One region of the Sedimentibacter sp. genome, then DNA from elsewhere that is predicted to be linked to it. Evidence: riboswitches for the same ligand, from Rfam matches in the RefSeq annotation. Region 1 holds a riboswitch; each other region holds the start of a gene.
What was found. A riboswitch is a leader RNA that binds a small molecule or an ion and turns the genes downstream of it on or off. The one in region 1 is predicted to bind cyclic di-GMP.

Region 1 (5,486 bases):
TTTGATTTGAAGCAAGGACCCGTTTGTTTTAGCAATAAAGTTAAACGGGTATTTAGGGAAACTGCCGAATAAAATGTTCCCTCCAATCATATCGTTGTATTCAAAATTATTAACCATAAGTTCATTTCCGTTCTGGTCAATTTTCATATTGACTATACTGCCGGTCAAAAGTATTTCCAGATACAAACAATCGTCTCCTTCAATGTGCAGTACTTCTCCTTTGTTGAAATGTGTGATGCTGAAGCTGCAATTGTGCAGAGCTGTATGTATTTCATCATCATTCAGCTGACTTCCGATGAAAGTATGCTTTATCAATTTAATATATTTCAATTCAAGCCTCCAAAACGTAGCATATGACACGATATGATTTTCGATTATATGGTAAAATTAAGCTGTTGTAAAGTTAAATAAAGTTGAAAAACTTAATATGTACATTTGTTAAATTTTTTTAAATTTTAAGACAGAAAGAAGTGTTAGCTTGAAAAGGGTTTTTCACTATTACATACTTATAGCTGCAGTAATTTACATGATGGCTGGGGCACTGGCAATATTCATGGTTTCCGGGTGGATATCAGATCACTATTTTGAAATCATGGGAGAAAGCACCTTGAATCTTGCAAAGGTTGCAGCAAACGGACTGACTTTAACTGATGAGCAGCTTGAGAGCCTTGAAGGAATAACCTTTGACAAACTCCTTCAAAATGCAAACAACCAGGAGTTGAGCTATCTTTTTAAGACGATTCAGTTAAGTCAGGATGTCAAATATGCCTATGTAATAAGAAGGTTGGATTCAGACAAGGTCAAATATCGTGTAACAAATACAGACAGCGAGTTCTATGAAATGCCTGCCGGGACAATCCTGGACTGGATATGGCTCTTGGATGTCATTGTAAATGAAAAGGAACAGAAAGAGGCTGAAAGTGATCCTCTGTACTACTCGGATAAAAACCGGTATACCCATGTAGACATGGACACTGCTGTCTTATATGATGAAATGAAAAGCGGTTATTTTATCAACCATGATGAATGGGGCGATCAAATTTCAGGGATGGTACCCATTTATACTAAGGAAGGTACGTACGTGGGCCTGCTGGGTGTTGATGTATATTCAGACGGATTTTATGACTACAAGAACAAGGTGATTTTTGTATTGTTTTTGCTGCTGGTTATTCCGACAGTTACTTTATTCATAATATTTCTGAGCTTTCACCTTCATTACAGAAAAGAGATAAAAAAAATCGTGTATAAGGACGATGCAACCGGGCTGTACACCAGAGCTTATTATGAAAATTATGTTATACAGCAGGTAAAAAAACTCAGGCGTAAAGAGGATTCTCTGACTGTTATCATGATTGATATAGATGATTTCAAGTTATACAATGATTTTTACGGACATTTGAAAGGTGATGAGGTAATTGTGCAGGTAGGAACGACATTTCAACGTGAGGTCCAGCTGGCCGGCGGATGTCCGGGAAGATATGGAGGAGAGGAGTTTGTTGCGATTATCCCTAACCTGAGCATAGAAAAAGGGGACATGCTTTGCGATAGTATACGCAAAAAAATTGAAAATCTCAACATCATTCATGAGAACAGACAGCACTACAACATTGTAACTGTCTCCATAGGGATTTATACAGATGAACTATTGGAAGAGTCACTTGAAATCAGAACGCTTATTGATCATGCCGATAAGGCTTTGTATATGGCGAAAAGGGACGGTAAGAATTGTTTTAAGAGAGCAAAGAGGTGCTAAAGGTGAGAAAAAAGAGTTTCCATCTTCCTTCAACTGTGCTATAATTAAATAGTAAATTTTACCATACATACAATAGGGCAAAGCTAATGAAAATTAGCGGCGCAAAGCTTAGAAGTCTAAGGCGACAGCTATGACGGTTCGGCTGCAAAATAAGTTATTATTTTGCAGCCTTTTTGTTTTCTGTGGCCATAGAATAAAAAAACAAGAAAGGAGACTATAATTTAACTCTTTGCAAAATACAAATTTTAAAGCTGGGGGGCTTTAAATGAAAAAATTAAAAAGATTCATTACTGGTGAAAGCGGACAGGTTCTTGTGCTGGCGGCTTTGTTGATGACTGTCTTGATTGGAGTGGCTGCATTGGCTGTTGATGTGGGATTGGTTGCTGCAACAAAGTCAAAGCTGCAAAATGATGCAGATGCTGCTGCATTGGCAGGTGCCATGAAAATTTCATCAGGAAAGTCAGCTGCGGAAGAAACTGCAGTGAGGTATGCCAAGGAAAATGATGACAAGCTTGAAGATTCCAAGATGCTGTCAGAGGCAAATTTTAACATGGGTACTGTATACGTGAAGGCTGATACAGTCAAGAAAACTATTGAAGTTGTATGTACAAGGAAGCTGTCATACTCCTTTGCAAAAATCCTCGGATTTGCTGATACCACAGTATCAGCCAGGGCTGTAGCACAAAAAATGGGGTTTGACGGCGGTGTGCTGCCTTTCATGAACTTTGACAGGTACACAAAAGGCGGCGAAGTTGTAATCTGGGACAATGAAGGCAAGGGAAACAAGGAGCGCCTCAATACAAGGACAGCGGTTTATGAATTCGATCCGCTGGTTGGTGCCGTTCATGGAAACGGAAAGATGTCAAACATAAAAGGCGAGGTCGAAGATATATGCAAAGACGGAGCTCAGGTATACCTGTTAAGCCTTTCAAATGATGAGATGTTTAATGGAAATAACATACCTGTTACAGAAAAAAACGGTAAAAGCGGCAGCTTCAGATGGCCCGGCGGAAACGTGGGACAGGAAAGCATAATAGATTCCTGTTATCTGGTGCTGCTGAAGTGTACGGTCAAATATTACAATAACGGTACAGCTTCTCTGATAATTGACGAAGTGTATGAGGATCTTACACCTTCAGGAATAAGCAACATCAAGACCTATGCAAGCCTGGTGGAATAGCGGCTGTACAGAAAGAACCGTCCCCGATGACAAACCGATGGCAGGATTTGATATTTTATTGCACTTATGATAAAATAGATGTAATAAAACATAAGGCGATAGGAGCGTTAAATGGCAAGAGAAGTTTCTGAAGCAGTTAAAATTACAAAGTCAGCTGCAAGCTACCTGCACAAAAAAGGAAAAATCAATTTAGTCATAGAGTATCCCGAGTACAGGACCAACTGCGAGTGCGCGTTTGTTCAGGTGCCGGAAGTATTGGCAAAAAAGCCCAAGGTAGAGGAAAATTACATAAAGGCTGAAATCGAAGGAATAAATGTATTTTTGTCAAGACAGGTATCCCTTCCGACAGACAGTGATGTAGTTATAGACCTTGATTCCTTTCTCGGAATAAAGAACCTTTCCCTTTCGGGATTTAAGTCGGAGGACTAGCTGATGGAATGGCTCATGCTTAATTTTACTCTGCCTAAGGAACCTTCAAGGGCAAGAGTCAGCGTCTGGAGAAAGTTAAAAAAGTACGGCTCAGTCAGTATAGGGCAGTCTATGTGGGTTCTACCTCAGAATGAAGGAAGCCTTGATGTATTCAGAGAAATTTCTAAGGAAATAGAAGAAAACAACGGAACCGCCTACATCATAAAGGCTGAATTCATGGAGCATCTAAGCACCGAAGAAATAAAGGAAACGTTCAACTGCGCCCGCAATGAGGAGTACAGGGAGCTTTTGGAAAAGTGCGATGATTTTTTTGATGAAATAAATAAAGAAACTCAGAAGAAGAACTTTACCTTCGCCGAGCTTGAAGAAAATGAGGATGAGTTCATAAAGCTTGAAGCGTGGCTTGAAAAAATAGCCGTCAGGGATTTTTTTGGCGCATCGCTTGGAAAAAAATCCCAGGATAAGCTGATGGAGTGCCGAAGACTGCTGGAGGAATTCAGCATGAGTGTTTACGGAACGGAAGAAAAGAGGTTTTGACCAGGTCAAAACCTCTTTTTGTATCTAATTCTGAAGTCGGATTATATTTTTAGCCATGTCTATGCATTTGCGAATAAACGCTGAGGATTATCAAAGGATTAATTCAGATTGATTTTTACCATTATACTATAACAAAAGCTAAACATTCAGATATAATTTAAAATGACAAATTATTGGTCTCGTCTTCATAAATCGACAAAAACACAGAGAACAAGTTGCTAAAATAGTAGTATGTACGGGGTGTGTTGATAAAAAGAATGGCATGGGAATTGAAGGGGGAAAACAAATGGAAGAAAAGGTTAAATCAAGAAAGGTATGCAAGGTTCTGATTATAGATGACAATAAAGACCTGGCTGAAATATTGTGCGATCTTGTGGGGTTTTTGGGACACAAAACAATCTGTGCCCACAGCGGGTATGATGGTATCAAAAAGGCCCGTGAATTCATGCCGGATGCAGTCATATGCGACATAGGGCTTCCGGGTATGAACGGATACGAAGTGGCTAAGACCATGCGCAAAGACTTTAAGCTTAAAAAAATGTACCTAGTGGCTCTTTCGGGATATGCAGGGCCGGATGATTTGAAACTTTCAAGGGAATCCGGCTTTGACAGACATCTGTCAAAGCCGGCGGACATATCGGCCATAGAACGGGTACTGGCTGAAGCAGCCATAAAAATGCAGGAAATATGAAATTTGCATTTCTCCAAAGTATTACTGTAAACATGGAGAGGCTGCAGCAAATGTTAAAGTATGTGCACGAATTGCGCATTACTATATTATACACCGAAGACAAGGAATCGTACGAAACGTTTCCTTGTCTTCGGTTTTTTATACAATATCAATGAATAATGCATATAAGCATTTATTAATTGTGTTGATGAAAACCAGGCGTGCAAGAAACAGAAATTCATTATTTTTAGTATATTGAAAATAGTAAAGCCTTTAAATGTTACAAAAACGAAATAAAAGGTAGTCAATAGATTTTAAAAAACAAAAAAATAACAAAAAAATCTCTTCAAAATTCGATGAAGTTAATAAAACGAAAAAAATTGTTACAAAAAATAAAAATAATACTTGTATGTTTATGAAATATCGACTATAATAGTGACAATTTATATCACAGATTAAAATGAATGGGGAGATTTAATATGAAGAACTATGGAACACCAAGGAGACAAGGTCTTTATGACCCGGCATTTGAACATGATGCATGCGGAATGGGTTTTGTCGTTAACATAAATGGCGAAAAATCTTATGATATCGTGGATGATGCTTTGACAGTACTTGAAAACATGAGCCACAGGGGAGCCAGTGGTTCTGATGAATCAGGCGACGGCGCGGGCATAACTGTACAGATACCCCATGACTTTTTCAAACGCGAATGCCAGGTACTTGATTTTGAACTGCCAGAAGAAGGAAATTATGCCGTAGGCATGATATTTGCCCACAAGTATGACAAATTCAGAAGCATACAAATGAAGACTTTTGCCGACATCGTTGAAGATGAAGGTCAGGAAATACTGGGCTGGAGGGATGTTCCGGTGGACGGAACCATCATAGGAGAAAAAGCAAAGTCATCCATGCCC
Region 2 (5,486 bases), on a different contig from region 1:
AACGTGAAGCCAGTCTTGTCAATCTTGCTCTTGCTTACTGCAGCTTCGTATGGTGTTGATACTGTCGTCGTAAGCGATGTGTCCTCGGTTCCGTCATACACGTGTTTCACTGTCAAGTTGTTGCTGTCTCTCGTGTATGTGAAGGTGATAATCACTGACGCATTGGGCATATTGCCTGTAACCGTTCCTGCTGTTATGTTTTCATTCAGCAGGTCCGGTTCTGTTGTTATTCCCGAGAACGTGAATCCTGTCTTGTCAACCTTGCTCTTGCTTATTGCAGCATCGTATGGTGTCGATACTGTTGTTGTAATCGTTGTATCCTCTGTTCCGTCATACACATGTTTCACTGTCAGGTTGTTGCTGTCTCTCGTGTATGTGAAGGTGATAATCACTGACGCATTGGGCATATTGCCTGTAACCGTTCCTGCTGTTATGTTTTCATTCAGCAAGTCCGGCTCTGTTGTTATTTCCGAGAACGTGAAGCCCGCCTTGTCAACCTTGCTCTTGCTTACTGCAGCATTGTATGGTGTCGATACTGTTGTTGTAATCGTTGTATCCTCTGTTCCGTCATACACATGTTTCACTGTCAGGTTGTTGCTGTTCCTTGTGTAATAGAATGTTATCGTAACAGCAGATAACGGCATTTTTCCGGTCACATTTCCACCAGAAATATTTTCATCAGTCAGATCAGGTGATGTTGTTACGTTGCTGAAAGAAAATCCAGTTTTATCTATCTTGCTTTCATTAACACTTCCATCGTATGGGACATTTGTTGCAGTTCTTAAATCAACATCTTCGGTTCCGTCATAAACATGCTTTACAGTAAGCACAAATGCTTTCGGAACATAGTAAATATTGATATAGTCATCCTTGCCGGTCAAATAAATCTGTGTTGGCTGACCTGCTTTAACTGTATAGTTGGCCGACGTCGGATGCGGCGGAAGATCAACCCATCCTGTTAAAAAAGATGTTTCCATGTCAGGATTTGGTGATATGTCCGGCACCCTTGTTTCAGTACCGTCAATATAGTAATTAATCATATATCCGTTAAGAATGCTGACAGGCACAGAATCAATGCCATGTCCTCCGGTTGCTTCAGTAATTATGCTGAGCGTAAACGGACTTGTGAATGTAATGTCCGAACTCAGGCTGAATCCTACAACTATCCAATAGGAATTGTCTCTCTTGGTAGGCGGATCCAATCCATCAACATAGTAAGGTACTGAATCGATTACCAGAGGCACGCTTCTGTCTGATGCGCTGTAAACGTTGAAGGCACCTACATCCACTCCGTTAAACTCAATCCGCGTTATATCCTTCAGGTAACCTATTGTTGCAACATATATGATGTCATTATGTACCCAAAGCTTTCTGACTTCTGTCTGACCATTCGTGGAATATCCTGTGGTCATTAAAACATCAGTATCAGCATCTTTTGAGAATTCAAGAGATGTACTTACAAAAGACGGCAGCATCAGAGGTGCCATAAGTATGCTTTCGGCTTCCCATTGAGCAAATAGAGTCACATCATGATCAGGCATAATCAATATATCGCCTGGTTCATAGCCATCTCCTTCTCCATCCGGGGAACTATTCCATCCGCTGAAGCTGTAACCTTCGTTGACAAACGTGTTTTCAACTACAGTTACTTCTTCTCCTTCATGGTATGGACCCTCAGCTAGTTCCGGAATATCAAATCCGGTATTGTCATTATACAAAACATTATAAGTAATTGCTGCTGGCGTTGTGCTTTCAGATGAAAAGCCGGATTCAAAATCTGGCGAAATTATCATCTCATCAGCGTCTGCTTCAATTTCCTGTGCACCTGCCATATAGCCCGGCGTTGCAGGAAAAATCATCAACAAGGCAATTACTGCACTTATTAATTTTTTAAAATAATTTTTTTTCATACTCTTTCCTCCTTTCCGAATAATTTACATAAATTTTGTGCTGAGTACTAGGTACTATTGTAATTCATTTTCCCCTCCTTCATAATTCGACTATAGTTGATTTTAGCCTAGTAGCATTTTCCATTAGTTCTTTATCAACACTTTTTACCTGTTTATAAACGAAAAGGCTGCAAAATAATTTCAAATTATTTTGCAGCCGAACCGTCATAGCATTAATACTTTAGACTTCTTAGCTTTGCGTCCTTATTTTTCAATAAGTTTGCCAAATATTAAGTTGTAGTTTGAGTACTTTATTAATTTATACCCTGAAAAAGTCGTGGTAAACAATATTTCACAAATATTAACATCACAGAGATATTTTATTTATTTACTGCTTATATTATTCATACGAGGTAAAAAAAACCAACTATTATTCTAAATAGTTGGTTTTAAACGCTACGGCCATACCTTGTTTGCTTTCATACCTGTCCAAAGCTCGTCGCCGTCTTCTTCATATAAATAATCATGGCTGTTAGTTGCTTCCATTACATTTTCAAAATACCAGTCTTCTTCAGTAATATCCTGCCAAAACATTGCTTCCGGATATATGTTTTCTTTAGGAACCTTTCTTCCAAGAACGTTGTTGATAAGCGTCATGGCTTCTGCTCTTGTTATGAGCTGTTCAGGCTTAAACGTTGAGTCCGGATACCCTTTGACCCATCCCTTTATCTCTGCTGACGTTATGAATTTTTCAGCCCAGTGACCAAATATATCAGTCATCATGCTTTCACTGCTTAAGTCAAGGCTGTCGAATTTAGCTGCAATTGTTGCAAATTCTGCTCTCGTAATTGAATTTGAAGGTTTAAAGGTACCATCTGGATAGCCTTTGATTATGCCGGCATTGCTCAAGGTAGATATTGCGCGGTTTGACCATTCATGTCCTGCCATATCGCTGAAAGTATTCCCGTCGCTTAGCAAGCTGCTTCTGCTTTCATCTGTAAGAAGTCTGTAGAATATCATTGCCACTTCTTCTCTTGTTATTCTGTTCAACGGTCTCACATCACCTTCAGGATAGCCTATCACATATGCAAAGTGATCTGATTTCTCCAAGCTTGCAAGAGGCACTGCTGAATCTTCAATGGTTATCCCACCGCCGCCGCTGCCATTTCTGTCATTACTTTCTGTATCATCATCATTAGTATTGGTCTCACCATCGTTAGTACCGGTCTCACCTTCATCAGTATTGGTCTCACCATCAGCTAAGTCCGTTCCTGTACCGCCAGTTACTGAATCATCGTTGCCGCTGTTTTCATCATCTTCATCGCCGCTGTGTTCATCTTCGTTTGAACTGTCTTCACCGCCGCTTGAGCTGTTATCTTGTCCGCTGCTGCCTGTACTTGAATCTCCGGTTCCCGGGTCGCTGTTGTCAGAATCATCACTGCTTGAACCGCCGGCCGCTGGGTTGGTGTTTTCAGGATTGGTGTTTCCCTGGCCGCCATTGCCGTTATTAGAACCTCCAGCACCTTCATCAGTACCAGTTCCAGTTTTTGGATCTTCTTCATCTTCGCCGATTTCATCTGAATAATTCATTCTATAGTAAAGCTTAAGTACCAGTGATCCGTCTTCATTTACTTCTCCGCTGGCTGCGGTACCTTCAATGCTTAAATCGCATGTATACTCATCGTAATCCTTAGCCGTTGCGGTAACTGTCTGATTCACTTCACCCTCTAACTCTTCTGTTTCATACAGCTTGTATGTTTCTTCATCCTGTCTATAGTGCTCAACTGTATAGGCAGCTTTTTGTATGTTATTATTATTTCCGCTGTTTCCTTTTTCCTTGCTGAATTCATGGCCGTTTCCGCTGCTCACATCTATCAATATTTTAAAGCCGCTGTCATATTCGGTATTTTCAAAATCAGCAGTAATAAATTTGTGGTTCTTAGCCGGTGCTTCAATTGTTTCATTTCCCACCGTCAAAGTTGAAACATTCATTACATTGATAGCTGAACCGGTTACTGTTGTCGCATGTTCATCACTGTCAATATAAGTGATTGATACAATGTCTTTTGTTTGCAGAGCCGTAAATACGGCCTGAAGATTTCCATCCTTCTCCCAAAATGCCTGAAGTACGGTTTGTCCATTTGTAGATGAAATGTTTTGCATATAGACATTGCCGTATGTTTCTGCCGCATTCGCCATATATGCCGGCAATGCGGGTATGCTCATTATAAATGCTGTAACCAGGCAGATAACCTTGGTAAAAATATTCTTATTCATTGCTCCCTCCCAAATTATGTCGTTTATTATGTTAATTTGTAATTTACTGTTCTTGATATCATTATAATTTTGCGAAATTACATATCTATTATTTACTGGTGTAATTTCAATTTCATTTCAATTACAAATGAATTACAGACATATAAAAAACAGCCCTTAATTTTGGCTGTTCTTAGTCTAAAGCAATGTGTTTTCCGACACGAGAGGCTGAAATATCATACTGATTTCATTGTCATGCAACATTTGATAATTCTTCAGGTTTGAGAATATTCGGTTTTCAATGACTTTTATTCCGTCACCTTTCACCTCATGAAGCATTATCAATATCTGGCTGCTGTTCCAGAACGTAAAGACATCGCCCTTCCTCAGGGTTTTCTGCAGCAATGATGTCCATTCACGTGAAAGCTTGCTTACTTCTTTTGCATCCAACATATACCCCTTGCTGCTGTAATTGATTATGCACAAATAATCATATTCGTTGTTTCTGAGAGATTTCCTTTTTTGAAGGTTAAAAAGGAATTTAAAATATTCAAAGTTGCAGAATAATGCTCCATCTGAAGTGTCTTCTTCCAGTTGCATCTTTATGTTTGAAATATCAAGATCGCTGTTTCTGTGCGTACTGTTTTGAATCTTTTTATTCAGTTCGGTAAACCTGGAGGAAGGCTTCGCATCCATTTCCTTTTCGATAAGATTAGCCGCATATTCATAATGATTCATGGCAGCCTTGCTCTGTCCGATCCTGAGCATGGCTTCCATCATACTTATGTGTATCTCTTCTTCAAAAGGTTCTATCAGCAGCGCCTTTTCACAGAGCATTATGATTCTTTCATTCTCATCGATTCCCCTCAAGAGGTCAAAAAGCTTGTACAATGTTTTCAAATACAGCCTTTGATAATAATTTCTTGTGGGAACCAGCCAAACCTCATAGGCGTTGTCTGACAGATACAAACCTTTATATAAGCTTATGGCTTCTTCATAAAATTCTATGGCGCTTCTGACATCAGTATTCCTGTCGGCATCTCCCTGACGAATGAGTCTTTCAAATTCGTCTATATCTATAATTGTGTTCTCTCCAATTTCAAGACAATAGTAGCCGTTGGTAAAATTTATGTTGATGAAATTGCTGTCGTCCACATCTTCTGGAAGCAGCGACTTGATTATCTTCCTCAGTCTGAATATCTGGGTTCGAAGCATGTTCTTAGGATCATCCGACTCACTTTCCGACAGCAAATTATCAATTATTGTATCCGGCAGCAGCTTTTTGTTCCTGAAGGTAAGAAAGTACTCGAACAGCTTGTAAATCCTGTATGTCCGGCTAGA
Region 3 (5,486 bases), 380 kb from region 1:
ATTTAGCAAACATAGAACTGCCTGTTTATGAGGAAGAAAACTACGACTTATGGGAAGGAATAGATAAGCAATGAAAACAATGGATATATTTCAGACAGCAATAGAAAAGAAGGCCTCCGACATATTTATCATAGCCGGAAGACCTCTTTCCTTCAAAATAATGGGTGACATCATCTCCCACGACAGCGCACCTCTTTCTTCAGATGATACATACGGTATTATCTACGACATTTTCAAAATAGCCAATCAGGAAAGCCTGGACGTTCTCTCAACCGACGGGGATGTTGACTTTTCATTCTCACTTCCGAAACTTGGAAGGTTCAGAGTAAGCGCCTACAAACAACGGAATTCTTTTGCAGCAGTCATAAGGGTGGTACTGTTTGAGCTTCCTGACCCCGTTAAGCTTGGAATTCCTGATATGGTAATGGACCTGTATAAAAAGACGAAAGGGCTTGTGCTCATAACCGGACCTGCAGGCAGCGGCAAATCAACAACTCTTGCGTGCATAATAGACAAGATCAACACAGAGCGCAACTGCCATATAATGACATTTGAAGACCCCATAGAATACATCCACAAGCACAAAAGATCAATTGTTAGCCAGCGGGAAATATCGACGGATTCAAAAAGTTACATTTCATCCCTGCGCTCGTCTCTAAGACAGGCTCCCGACGTAATGCTCATAGGTGAAATGCGTGACCTTGAAACCATTGAAATAGCATTGACCGCTGCAGAGACCGGACACCTGGTGCTTTCCACCCTTCATACCACAGGAGCAGCAAACACCATAGACAGAATCATAGACGTCTTTCCGTCAAATCAACAGCAGCAGGTAAGAATCCAGCTTTCCATGCAGCTTCAGGCTGTTATTTCTCAGCATCTCATACCTTCCCCTGCGTGCGGAAGGGCTGCAGCCTTTGAGGTTATGCTCGCCACCAATGCGGTTTCCAATCTTATACGGGAATCAAAGGTGCACCAGCTCAACAGCGTCATATATTCATCAGAAGGCGCCGGAATGAAATCAATGGATACAAGCATAATGGAACTTTACAGAAACGGATTGATAACCAAAGAGAACGCAGTGATCCACTCAATGGATCCCGACTTGATGCAAAAGCTGTTAAACAAGTAAGAGCCCGGCAGAGTAATCTGCCAGGCTCTTTTTTTAATATTCATATTGTTTTGTGTAATACTTGCCGTCTATAAGCTTATTTGTGTATTCCATAAGTCTCTGGCTGTTGGATTGCTTCGCGGTTGAAGCCACCGTGCTGTCCATTAGCTTCCACTGGTTTCCGTCAAAATACATTTCATTAAGCACTATCCACCCGGTCTCATCCGTATACACTTCATTCCACGCATGGTACGCGCTTAAGTTTGACGAATATCCTGTCACAAGTTTTGCAGGTATCCCCTGGGAGCGAAGCATGGATGCCATCAATGAGGCGTAGTCAAAACATATACCCTTGTTTGAGCTCAATATATCATCCACTTTTGGCAAATAGCCGCTTTTTACCGTCAGAGCCTTCTCGCTGTCATACTTTATATTGGTTATTATGTAATCATAAATAACATCAAGCTTATCAAAATCTGTGGTGCAGTCTTTTGTAAGCTCCTCGGCCTTCTTGGCAACAGCCGACTCCCTGGTGAAATTCACAAGCTGGCTGGATACCAAAAAAGGTGAATTCTTGTTCTTCAGATTAACATCAACCGTTACGGTCTGTTTAACTGCATACTTGCTGCCGCTTATATTTTCAAACACCCTTATCTTGTACTTTCCGTCCCCCATCTGAAGCGGATACGTATCGTAGGAACCTGTCCCATTTAAGTCGTAGGTGTACTTGCCCATTCCCTTTTCAATTATTACCTTAAGTTTTTTTGTCGTCGGGTTTAAGTATTTTACTCTGACATACCCTTCCGATACATTTGATGCGTCAATTTCCGATTTGGCGCTTTTGAATATGCCGTCTGCTCCGAAACAGAACGACGAGGAAGCAAATATCATCGTTATTAACATTATAAACATTGTTTTCTTCAGTAGTTTCATATGCTTGTCCTCCTGCCGAATAAAAAAAGCTTCGCAAATAGCGAAGCCGAAGTTCATTGTAATGTACATAAGTACAGCAACTGGCTGTCATACCATTTTCATGGGTTAGACCCTATAGCTTTGCGCCATTTTCTTTAGAAAATTTTGCCTATTTAATTAACCTAATAATATCACTGCTGCCAGTCTTTGTCAACAAAATAATAAAAAAAACCTCGTCCGTAGACGAGATTTTTCCGGCTTTCGCCTCTAATTTGGTGCGGATGAAGGGACTCGAACCCCCACGCTATTGCGCTAGATCCTAAGTCTAGTGCGTCTGCCAATTCCGCCACATCCGCGCGTCGGTTGTTTACTCAACAACAAAATTTATTATACTACTGAGAACATGCTTTGTCAAGCATAATTTTACAAGATTTATTTTTAAAATTTTTAAGCTTGTCGAAGCTGTCGATGACTTCAATGTTATTGTTGAAAATTGAAGTTTGTCCAATGCATGAAGTGACATTTGCCGTGTATGCCACAGGCTTGTTGTATGCGTTGGCGAACTTCACTGTGTTTGATGTTCCGCCTTTAAGCCCGCCTTCTATTACTATGATTCCTTCCGAAAGAGCAGCAATGATTTGGTTTCTGTTTACAAAGGCGTTCTTTTCCGATTTTGCGTTCGGAGGAAGTTCTGATATTATGGCTCCCCCGTTTAATATAATCATGTTGTACAGACTCTTGTTATTCTTCATCGAATAAAGATGCCCTGAAGGTATTACGGCAATGGTCTGTCCCTTAGCCGCCAGGCAGCCGTTGTGAGCCGATTCGTCGCAGCCTGAGGCAAATCCGCTGACAATGCAGCACCTTCCCTCAGTGAGTTTTTCCGCAAATATAGAGCTAATTTCATACCCTTCCTGGCTGGGAGTCCTTGTGCCTACTATTGCAATATTGCATTCATTGTTAAGAAGATCAAGATTTCCGTCTGCATACAATATAAGAGGCTTATCCTCGATTTGATGAAGCTTCCTGGGATATTCCCCGTCATAGATGCTTATGATTTTTATATTTGATTTCCTGCAGCAATCCAGGATAGCCGCAGCTTCGCTTTCAATCTTTTCAAGATCAATTTTGACTTTCTTGATTCCCATGTCTTTTATGAATTTTTCGACATCAGAAAAGTTTTTGAGATTAGCCTTCTTTGCCTCCATGAATTTCAGGATTTTGCTGATAGTCTTCCTCCCCAAACCGTTAACCAGCTGCAGCCTAATAATATCTTCATTGCTTATCATCTTAGATCCCCTTGTTTCGAATTTCATCGGAAGGATATGTTCCTTCTCCATATGCATACTGTCCAGATATATGTTTCTACATTTTAGCACAATATTAGACAAAAAAAAACTCTTCTTTCATAAAGAAGAGTTAAGAAAATTTAATTATTTAGCCTATTGTCGCCAGAGCATCCCCGGTGCTGACGGTGGCTGACCCAAAAGTGTGGATTTTCTTCACCACGCCGTCAACTGGAGAAACTATCTCATTTTCCATTTTCATTGCCTCCAGAATGAGAAGTATGTCTCCTGCCTTCACAGTCTGACCTTCACTTACCCTTATATCAAGTACGGTACCTGGCATTGGTGCAGTGATTTTCTCTCCTGAAACTGCTTCGTCCAAAACCTTCGGCGCGGGAGCAGGTGTCTGCGGAACTGATGCTGCAGTCTTCGGTACAGAAGGCTGCGGCTGCTTTGCCGGTGCGTTTTGTACCGGAGCGTATGTAAAGTTACCAAGACCTGCTCCCACTTCCTCTACTTCAACCGCGTATGATTTTCCGTTTACTGTTATATTGAATTTTCTCATTTCATTCCTCCGTTATCTCATTAGCTTCATTCTGCCTGCTAAAGCCCAGATGGGATCCATTTCAGGCGTTCTCTTTATGTTTCTGACTACAAAAGAGTCTGAGGATGTTCCAAGGATAACAGATAAGGCAGCAGTTACGGCTGCTACTATCTCTCCTTCCTCATCCATGAAGGCAATTGCTCCTGCTATTACAGCCGCTGCCTCATCATCAGCTGCATGGCCAAAACCCTCTGCTTCAGATTCATTGCTATTTTTCTTTGTATTATCGTTCAAATTGTTCATAGTGCCTCCTACAGAGGAATGTTGCCGTGTTTTTTCACAGGCCTCTGTTCCCTTTTGCCTGACAGCATGTCAAAAGCGCTTATTATTCTTTTTCTTGTCTGTGATGGTTCTATTACCTGGTCAACGTAACCTCTGGCTGCCGCCGTAAACGGATTTGCAACAGTGTTTCTGTATTCCTGTATTTTTTCACCTCGTTTTGCGCCCTGGTCTTCAGCCTCGGCTATTTCATTCTTGAATATGATGTTGGCTGCACCTTCAGGTCCCATTACAGCTATTTCAGCCGTTGGCCATGCAAGAACCATATCAGCTCCCAGTTCCTTGTTGCACATGGCTATGTACGAACCACCGTAAGCCTTTCTGGTAATCACTGTGACCTTCGGAACAGTAGCTTCTGAATAAGCGTAGAGCATTTTTGCCCCGTGTCTTATGATTCCGCCGTATTCCTGATGTGTTCCCGGCAAAAATCCTGGAACGTCCATTATCGTAAGAAGCGGTATGTTGAATGCATCACAGGTTCTTATGAACCTTGCTGCCTTGTCTGAAGCGTTTATGTCAAGACATCCTGCCAGAACTTTCGGCTGGCTTGCTATGACGCCTACACTTCTTCCGTTAAGTCTCATGAAACCCGTAACCACATTCATTGCGTAGTACGGCTGGTATTCCATGAACTCACCGTTGTCTGACAATGAGTATACAACTTCCTTCATGTCATATGCCTTGTTTGGATTTTCCGGAACTATAGTGTTCAGGCTTTCATCAACCCTGTTCAGATCATCTTCGCATATAAGTGCCGGCGTTGTTTCAAGGTTGTTTTGAGGAAGAAAGCTTAAAAGCCTCTTTAAGTTGCTGATGCATTGTTCCTCGGATTCATCGACAAAGTGGGCAACTCCGCTTATGCTGTTGTGTGTCATGGCACCGCCCAGGTTTTCTGCAGACACTTTTTCACCTGTAACCGTTTCAATTACGTTTGGTCCTGTTATGAACATCTTGCTTGTGTTTTTAACCATGAATATGAAGTCTGTTATGGCAGGTGAATAAACAGCTCCTCCGGCACACGGTCCCATTATTACTGAAATCTGAGGTATGACTCCTGATGCTATGGTGTTGTTGAAGAATATCTTGCCGTAGCCGGATAAAGCATCAACACCTTCCTGTATTCTTGCACCGCCTGAATCGTTTATTCCTATAATTGGTGCTCCAACCTTGAGTGCCATCTGCTGAGCCTTAACAATCTTTGCAGCATGCATTTCACCCAGCGATCCTCCGATGACCGTGAAATCCTGCGCATATATGTATACAAGTCTACCATCAATTGTTCCGTAGCCTGATA

Region 2: it holds a riboswitch for cyclic di-GMP, as region 1 does, so the genes downstream of both, AAGU76_RS17065 (InlB B-repeat-containing protein) here and AAGU76_RS08275 (pilus assembly protein TadG-related protein) in region 1, are expected to answer to the same signal.
Region 3: it holds a riboswitch for cyclic di-GMP, as region 1 does, so the genes downstream of both, AAGU76_RS06650 (transglutaminase-like domain-containing protein) here and AAGU76_RS08275 (pilus assembly protein TadG-related protein) in region 1, are expected to answer to the same signal.

What each region holds. Positions count from the first base shown of each region.
Region 1 is NZ_JBCFAS010000002.1:379,989-385,474, reverse strand. Features, by position in the region: gene AAGU76_RS08285 (Crp/Fnr family transcriptional regulator) at 1-330, opposite strand, end outside; gene AAGU76_RS08280 (GGDEF domain-containing protein) at 479-1,753, shown strand; cyclic di-GMP riboswitch class I at 1,820-1,903, shown strand; gene AAGU76_RS08275 (pilus assembly protein TadG-related protein) at 2,019-2,933, shown strand; gene AAGU76_RS08270 (CC/Se motif family (seleno)protein) at 3,045-3,362, shown strand; gene AAGU76_RS08265 (Chromate resistance protein ChrB) at 3,366-3,899, shown strand; gene AAGU76_RS08260 (response regulator) at 4,186-4,590, shown strand; gene gltB (glutamate synthase large subunit) at 5,049-5,486, shown strand, end outside.
Region 2 is NZ_JBCFAS010000005.1:114,699-120,184, forward strand. Features, by position in the region: partial or broken gene AAGU76_RS17065 (InlB B-repeat-containing protein) at 1-1,910, opposite strand, end outside; cyclic di-GMP riboswitch class I at 2,099-2,184, opposite strand; gene AAGU76_RS17070 (S-layer homology domain-containing protein) at 2,346-4,166, opposite strand; gene AAGU76_RS17075 (bacterial transcriptional activator domain-containing protein) at 4,344-5,486, opposite strand, start outside.
Region 3 is NZ_JBCFAS010000002.1:3,352-8,837, forward strand. Features, by position in the region: gene AAGU76_RS06640 (hypothetical protein) at 1-74, shown strand, start outside; gene AAGU76_RS06645 (PilT/PilU family type 4a pilus ATPase) at 71-1,132, shown strand; gene AAGU76_RS06650 (transglutaminase-like domain-containing protein) at 1,166-2,044, opposite strand; cyclic di-GMP riboswitch class I at 2,117-2,203, opposite strand; tRNA gene AAGU76_RS06655 (tRNA-Leu) at 2,297-2,379, opposite strand; gene AAGU76_RS06660 (DNA-processing protein DprA) at 2,416-3,312, opposite strand; gene AAGU76_RS06665 (biotin/lipoyl-containing protein) at 3,461-3,874, opposite strand; gene AAGU76_RS06670 (hypothetical protein) at 3,887-4,156, opposite strand; gene AAGU76_RS06675 (carboxyl transferase domain-containing protein) at 4,165-5,486, opposite strand, start outside.